Regions from separate parts of the Vibrio sp. D173a genome, predicted to be linked through region 1. Evidence: predicted binding sites of a transcription regulator. Region 1 holds the regulator's gene; the other holds the start of a gene.
The links. The regulator PurR, encoded in region 1, represses purine synthesis genes. The targets are predictions, from matches to a motif close to TNANGNAAACGTTTNCNTNA.

Region 1 (4,233 bases):
ATTTAGCCGTTAAAATGTGACCTCAAAGGCACAAAACAACCGCTGAAAATATTGCCAGCCTGCCCACATCAGTCTAAAATGTGAGCGCAAACGATTAAATATGATTTATATGTAAACCGCTGAAATATAGCGGTTTTTGTGTTTTCTTAACATGATTGCTGACCTATTTCTCATTTATGTAAGACAGGAATAGGCGTTTCAGCAACAAATGTTGCTACAAACCTTTTTATACCGATTTCGGAACAACCGCTGCCAAATATCTCAGCAATGCCCTTTCTGCAGTTGCTCGGTTTGCGCAAGACCCTAAGCATATGGTTGTCTTCACTACGGTATTCAGTAGCTCGATACAGGACATCATTTATGGCCACTATTAAAGACGTTGCTCGCTTAGCCGGCGTTTCTACCACAACAGTTTCGCACGTAATTAACAAAACTCGCTTTGTTGCAGAGACCACTCAAGAAAAAGTAATGAAAGCAGTGGATGAGCTCAATTACGCGCCAAGTGCTGTTGCTCGTAGTTTGAAATGCAACTCTACTCGTACTATCGGTATGTTAGTTACTCAATCAACCAACCTATTCTTCTCTGAAGTGATCGATGGTGTTGAAAGCTACTGTTACCGTCAAGGTTACACACTAATCTTATGTAACACTGGTGGTATCTACGAGAAACAACGTGACTACATCCGCATGCTTGCAGAGAAACGCGTAGACGGCATCCTAGTAATGTGTTCTGACCTTACGGAAGAGCTAAAAGAGATGCTTGATCGCCATTCAGACATTCCTAAAGTGGTAATGGACTGGGGCCCAGAAAGCTCACAAGCAGATAAGATCATTGATAACTCAGAAGAAGGCGGTTACATCGCGACGAAATACCTGATCGACAACGGTCATACTGACATCGCATGTTTGAGCGGCCACTTTGAAAAGGCGGCGTGCCAAGAGCGTATCGCAGGCTACCGTCGTGCAATGGCTGAAGCAAATCTTGCAGTAAACGAAGATTGGGTTCTTGAAGGTAACTTCGAGTGTGATACAGCAGTACTTGCTGCAGACAACATCACTGCAATGGAAAAACGCCCAACTGCTGTATTCTGCTTTAACGACACAATGGCGTTAGGTTTGATGAGCCGTCTACAACAAAACGGCATCAAAGTACCAGATGACATATCCGTTATCGGCTACGACAACATTGAGCTTGCAGAGTACTTCTCACCGCCGCTAACGACGATCCACCAACCGAAACGTCGTGTGGGTAAAAACGCGTTTGAAATTCTACTAGAGCGCATCAAAGACAAAGAGCACGAAAAGCGTGTGTTTGAGATGCAGCCAGAGATCGTAGTTCGCAATACAGTTAAGAAATTGAACTAATTTCACCTCAGTTTTTATAAAGCGCTCTTCGGGGCGCTTTTTTATTGCGTAAAATAACTTTTTTGAAACATTCGACATCGCTTATACAATCAAAGGCTAAGATAAGTTGCTGTTTTAACTCACTTGTAGCCCATTTCCTACATCAAGCTTTAGTATGACAAGTAGACAGCCCAAAATATGAAACTAAACACATCAAAATAGCACTATCAACTGAACCAAGATCACACTTTGATGTTTGAAACGTGATGTTAATTCAATATACGAAGTATTCTCAAATGGTCACGCACAGGGCAAACCATTCGAAAGGGTGGGACGCAAAGCCTCCGGCCTGAACCATCGAATTAGATGGAAGGTAGCGGGGTTACCGATGGCAAATATGCATTAAGTGAGTTTACCCTTTAATGACATTGTGTCTGCATGCATTTGCTAATCTCTCGGACCTGATTTTTGGTGGCGTAATATTAATTACACCGAGATAACACACCATGGATAAACCGATACTCAAAGACTCAATGAAGCTGTTTGAGGCACTTGGTAATATCAAGTCGCGCTCAATGTTTGGCGGCTTCGGGCTCTTCGCTGATGAAACGATGTTTGCGCTAGTCGTAAACAACCAACTTCACATTCGAGCTGACCGACAAACATCTTCTGACTTCGAGACTCAAGGACTAAAACCGTACGTCTACAAGAAACGTGGTTTCCCAGTTGTTACGAAATACTATGCGATTTCTGATGATCTATGGGATTCAACCGATCGCTTGATTGAAGTTGCAAAGCAATCTCTAGAGACCGCTAAGCAAGAGAAAAAGCAACAAGCGAGCACCAAACCTAACCGATTGAAAGACCTTCCGAATCTTCGCCTAGCAACCGAACGCATGTTGAAGAAAGCAGGCATTGACTCTGTCGAGCAGCTAGAAGAAGAAGGTGCCTTAAACGCTTACAAAGCAATCCAAGATACGCATGCCTCAACGGTAAGCCTTGAGTTGTTGTGGGCGCTAGAGGGCGCAATCAACGGTACACATTGGAGCGTCGTACCTCAGTCTCGCCGAAAAGAATTGATGAGTGCTCTCCCGTAGCGCGTTCATATCAGTATGACATTGAGTAAAAGCCGCAGTTTTCACGCTGCGGTTTTTTTTTGAAATTTTTCTTATTCCATTCTGTCTTATTATTTAAGAAGCCAAACGGAGCAATTGATATGAATAAGAAACTGATTTTAGGACTGATCCTAGTCGCGACCATCCTCTTTCTAGGTGTAAATTTTGGTCAATACCTAACCCTAGAAAATGCAAAAGCACAACAAGAGGCGTTAAATAGCTTTATTGACCAAAACTTCATATACGCCGCCGCGACCTATTTCTTTGCTTATATCGCCATCACTGCGTTTTCGATTCCAGGCGCAGCTGTCGTTACCCTGCTCGGTGCTGCCTTGTTTGGTTTTTGGACTAGCTTATTGTTGGTTTCTTTTGCCAGCACCATCGGCGCTACGATTGCTTTCTTGAGTAGCCGTTACCTATTGAGAGAATGGGTACAAAGTAAGTTTGGGAGTAAACTGAGTGCGATTAACCAAGGCGTTGGAAAAGACGGTGCCTTTTACCTGTTTTCTCTGCGCTTGATTCCCGTCTTTCCGTTTTTCCTTATCAACTTATTGATGGGGTTAACACCGATGACCATTGCGCGTTTTTACTTAACCAGCCAAATCGGTATGCTGCCAGGCACTGCCGTGTACTTAAACGCTGGTACTCAGCTCGCCACCATCGATAGCCTATCAGGTATTGTGTCGCCGACCGTATTAGCGTCATTTGCGTTACTTGGTTTGTTCCCAATCATCGCAAAATGGGTTATGAATAAAGTTCGCCCTGCTCAAGTACAAAACGGAAACGCTTAATGAAAATATACGTCGCCAAGAATCCTGCTGAAGCTCATATCGTTTGCGAGCTTCTAAAAACCGAACAGATAGCTTGTGAAGTAAGAGGCGAGGGAATGTTTGGCTTGAAAGGCGAACTGCCATTTGGCGATGATACAGACCCGTATGTTTGGCTTTTACATCCAGAGCAAGAGTTGAAAGCGTCAGCCATTGTTGAAGATTATCGACAACAAGCGGACCGAACATATCAAGATTGGCAATGCCCACAATGTTCAGAACAAAATGAAGGTCAGTTTGGGGCATGCTGGCAATGTGGATATCAAATAGGGGAGCCATAATGGCTCCCCTACTCTTTGGGTCTGACTGAGAGCTCTATTAAGCCGCTAGACTTTGCTGCTTAATGAACTCGATAGAATGCTGGTTAAAGTCGTCTGGTCTTTCCACATTGCACACGTGTCCACAATCAGGAATTTCGCGCAAGACGCTGAGCTTGTGTACCGCAACCATCTCTTTGACAGGTTTAATGAACATATAATCTCTATCCCCCATCAAGTATAGGGTTGGGATTGGAAGCTCACGATCTTTAAAATATCGCATCAACGGGTTCACGTCCGCAGCCAAAATAAACCAACGTTTGAATTCTTTCTGGCACAGCTTCTTTGCTTCGCGAATAAATAGATGTCGCGATTCACGTTGGTTCTTCTGTGGCATCACAATGTAAGCAAATAACTTATACAGCCACATGTATGGCAGGATATGCTTACCGAGGTTGCCAAGTCTCACTAGGATTTGAGAGCGTGTATTCAAACGTGTCACCGCCCCGCCAAGAACCATAGAGCGTACGCGTTCTGAAGCCAGCTCGGCAAGGTTACGAACAATGATGGTCCCCAGAGACATACCGACAAAGTGCGCGGACTGAATCTTAAGGTGATCTAGGACTTTTAAAATATCTTGGGTGACTGCCGTAAAGGTATAACGGCTTGTCATCAACTCTTTAAGCAGTT
Region 2 (4,233 bases), on a different contig from region 1:
TTGTACCAGAAGTCAGCAATGCCCGCTTCTACAGCGATACGTGCCGTTACGTCTGATGGCAGTACTGATTCACGGTAAGCCGCGTCTTGCTTGTCGAATGCATCTGTTGATGGCATTGAAACAACGCGTACTTGCTTACCTTCAGCGGTTAGTTGCTCAGCCGCTTTCACTGCTAGTTCAACTTCAGAACCTGTCGCAATAAGGATTAGCTCAGGCTTGCCATCGCTGTCTTTCAGGATGTAAGCACCTTTCGCGATGTCTGCAACTTGCTCAGCAGTACGTTCTTGTTGCGCTAGGTTTTGACGAGAGAAGATAAGCGCCGATGGGCCATCTTTACGTTCGATCGCTAGTTTCCATGCTACTGCAGACTCAACTTGGTCACATGGACGCCATGTGCTCATGTTTGGAGTCAGACGTAGAGATGCCATTTGCTCAACTGGTTGGTGAGTTGGACCATCTTCGCCAAGACCGATAGAGTCGTGCGTGTAAACTTGGATGTTCTGAATCTTCATCAGAGCAGCCATACGCATAGCGTTACGTGCGTATTCCATGAACATTAGGAATGTTGCGCCGTAAGGAACAAAACCGCCGTGTAGCGCGATACCGTTCATGATCGCTGTCATACCGAATTCACGTACACCGTAGTGGATGTAGTTACCAGAGAAGTCGTTCGCTTCTAGAGACTTAGAACCAGACCACATGGTTAGGTTAGAAGGCGCTAGGTCAGCAGAGCCGCCCATAAATTCTGGAAGCATTTGACCAAACGCTTCTAATGCGTTTTGAGATGCTTTACGTGATGCGATGTTCGCTGGGTTTGCTTGAAGGTCAGCAATGATTTGGTTTGCTTTCTCTTCCCACTCAGCTGGAAGTTCGCCGTTTAGACGACGTTTAAGCTCTGCTGCTTCTGCTGGGTAAGCCGCTGCGTATGCTTCAAACTTAGCATTCCAAGCCGCTTCTTTTTCAGAACCTGCCGCTTTAGCATCCCACTCAGCGTATACGTCTGCAGGGATTTCAAATGCTGGGTGTTCCCAACCTAGGAATTCACGCGCTGCTGCGATTTCTTCCGCACCTAGTGGCGCACCGTGACAGTCGTGAGAACCAGCTTTGTTTGGAGAACCAAAACCGATGATAGTTTTAGTACAGATAAGTGTAGGGCGTGGATCTGCTTTTGCCGCTTCGATTGCTGCATTGATCGCTTCAGAATCGTGACCATCTACAGCAGGGATTACGTGCCAGCCGTAAGATTCAAAACGCTTAGGCGTGTCGTCAGAGAACCAGCCTTCAACGTGACCGTCGATAGAGATGCCGTTGTCATCCCAGAATGCGATAAGTTTGCCAAGGCCTAGTGTACCTGCAAGAGAACATGCCTCGTGAGAGATACCTTCCATCAGACAGCCATCACCCATGAACACGTAAGTGAAGTGGTCAACGATGTCGTGGCCTTCTTTGTTGAACTGAGCCGCAAGTGCTTTCTCAGCCATCGCCATACCAACAGCGTTAGTGATGCCTTGACCTAGAGGACCCGTTGTTGTCTCGATACCAGGTGCGTAGCCGTACTCTGGGTGACCAGGAGTCTTAGAGTGAAGCTGACGGAAGTTCTTAAGATCGTCGATAGACAGCTCGTAACCGCTCAGGTGCAGTAGAGAGTAAATCAGCATAGAGCCGTGGCCGTTAGACAGTACGAAACGGTCGCGGTCAGCCCACTCTGGGTTAGCTGGGTTGTGGTTTAGGTGAGAACGCCAAAGAACTTCAGCGATATCAGCCATACCCATAGGTGCGCCTGGGTGGCCAGAGTTAGCTTGTTGAACACCATCCATGCTAAGAGCACGGATTGCATTTGCGAGCTCTTTGTTTGAAAGAACGTTACGAGAAGACATGTCTGCTCCTGAGTGCATTAAGCGAATTGATAAAGGAATGTGGGCACATTAACCAAGAGTACTGGGTATAAAAGTGCGGGCAACATTCTCTCAAAGCCAAAATCCGACTGCAAACGTTTACTCACCATTTTTGAGGTTTTAACTCAATCTTTTCGCACTTAATGGACAATTTATTAAAAATTCACCCCATCAAAAGCAAACGATTGGGTAATAAGCTAGACAAATTCAAATAGAAAAAGAGCTTGTAATTCGACCGTGGGAAATTAAAATAGACGTCTAGATGTAGAAACACCTACAAACTGTATTGTATTTTTCGTGGCAAGCTTGCGTTAGTTAGCCATGAGTAAACCTTAAGATTGGAGCTATCATGGCTAAGCACCTGTTCACTTCTGAGTCGGTATCAGAAGGTCATCCAGATAAAATCGCAGACCAAATCTCTGACGCAGTTCTTGATGCAATTCTTGAGCAAGACCCAAAAGCACGTGTTGCTTGTGAGACTTACGTTAAAACCGGCATGGTTATGGTTGGTGGCGAAGTAACGACTTCTGCATGGGTTGATATCGAAGAAATCACTCGTGAAACTGTTCGTGAAATTGGTTACGTTCACTCTGATATGGGCTTTGATGCGAACTCGTGTGCGGTTCTAAACACCATCGGTAAGCAATCTCCAGACATCAACCAAGGTGTTGATAAAGCAGACCCTAAAGAGCAAGGTGCGGGCGACCAAGGCATCATGTTTGGTTACGCAACGAACGAAACTGAAATCCTAATGCCAGCTCCAATTACTTACTCTCACCGTCTTGTTCAAAAACAAGCTGAAGTTCGTAAGAGCGGTAAACTAGATTTCCTTCGCCCAGATGCGAAATCTCAAGTAACGTTCCAATACGACCAAGGTAAGATTGTCGGTATCGATGCTGTTGTTCTTTCAACTCAGCACTGCGATTCAGTAACAACACCTGACCTACGTGAAGCAGTAATGGAAGAGATCATCAAGCCAGTATTGCCTTCAGAGTGGATCACTAAAGACACGAACTTCTTCATCAACCCAACCGGTCGTTTTGTTATCGGTGGACCAATGGGTGACTGTGGTCTAACTGGTCGTAAAATCATCGTAGATACTTACGGCGGTGCAGCTCGTCACGGTGGCGGTGCATTCTCTGGTAAAGATCCATCGAAAGTAGACCGCTCAGCAGCTTACGCAGCACGTTATGTAGCGAAAAACATCGTAGCAGCTGGCATGGCTGACCGTTGTGAAATCCAACTTTCTTACGCAATCGGTGTTGCTGATCCAACGTCTATCATGGTTGAAACGTTTGGTACTGAGAAAGTATCACACGACATCATCATTGAAGCAGTTCGTCAATTCTTCGACCTACGTCCATACGGGCTACAAGAAATGCTTAACCTGCTGCAACCAATCTACAAGCAGACAGCAGCATACGGTCACTTCGGTCGCGAAGAATTCCCATGGGAAGCGACTGATAAAGCTGAACTTCTACGTGATTTCGCTGGCATCAAGTAATCGATCCACGCAAGAATCGATAAAGCCCTCGCCTCTGGCGGGGGCTTTTTGTTTCTCCCCTTCCTCTTCTCCCTTATTTGTTCTGTGAACAAAAATTCCGCAATTATTTGTAAATTGCCTCATCTCCGCCAATAGTTAACATAATGTTAAATCCACTTTTCGATGCATATAACGTAAAGAAATATGATGCAGGCTCACGTGGCTAAAAGAGTTATGAAAAACGTCAGCCGAACATCTTTTATGGCCTAGGTGCCACCGCGGGACTAAATCAAGGAGGAGTTATGCCTCGTACCGTGAATCCATCCGACTTCCAAAATAAACGAAAGGAAGTCCCAGATAACGAATACGCCAGAACCATTCCATGCAACACTGTGAATCTTTCTGCACCATTTCATTGGCTCGCACTGGGTCTGCATGACTTCGTTCGCATGCCAATTATTAGTGCCTTTTACGGCATCTGCTTCATGGCCGCTGCGATTGGTATCGTGCTTCTGGTTCAATGGCAAGGCACGCACCTTGTCGTAATGCCGAGCTTGATTGTTTACATGCTAATCGGTCCATTTCTAGCACTTGGCTTATATGACGCAAGCTGGGAAAGAGAGCGTGGGCACAAACCAAGCTTGTTCCACTCAATGAAAGCCATTGGGCGTAACTCGACCTCTCAATGGGCATTCGCCGTATTGCTCGCAGTGTGTATGATTTTCTGGATGCGAATTGCTGCACTGCTTCATGCTCTATACCCTTCTGTACAAGGTGCTCCGCTGACTGAATTCTTACCTTTCTTAGTTATTGGTTCACTCGTTGGTTTTGTCTTGGCTTGCGTGGTCTTCAGCA

Region 2: metK (methionine adenosyltransferase) is a predicted target of PurR. The motif match lies at 2,069-2,088, and genes of this name have one in related genera.

What each region holds. Positions count from the first base shown of each region.
Region 1 covers NZ_JAHGAH010000118.1:58,787-63,019, reverse strand. The annotation lists gene purR (HTH-type transcriptional repressor PurR) at 361-1,365, shown strand; cyclic di-GMP riboswitch class I at 1,645-1,734, shown strand; gene KIV40_RS13395 (TfoX/Sxy family DNA transformation protein) at 1,851-2,441, shown strand; gene KIV40_RS13390 (TVP38/TMEM64 family protein) at 2,561-3,250, shown strand; gene KIV40_RS13385 (putative signal transducing protein) at 3,250-3,567, shown strand; gene KIV40_RS13380 (alpha/beta fold hydrolase) at 3,605-4,233, opposite strand, start outside.
Region 2 covers NZ_JAHGAH010000075.1:187-4,419, forward strand. The annotation lists gene tkt (transketolase) at 1-1,877, opposite strand, end outside; gene metK (methionine adenosyltransferase) at 2,245-3,399, shown strand; gene KIV40_RS08805 (DUF2189 domain-containing protein) at 3,681-4,233, shown strand, end outside.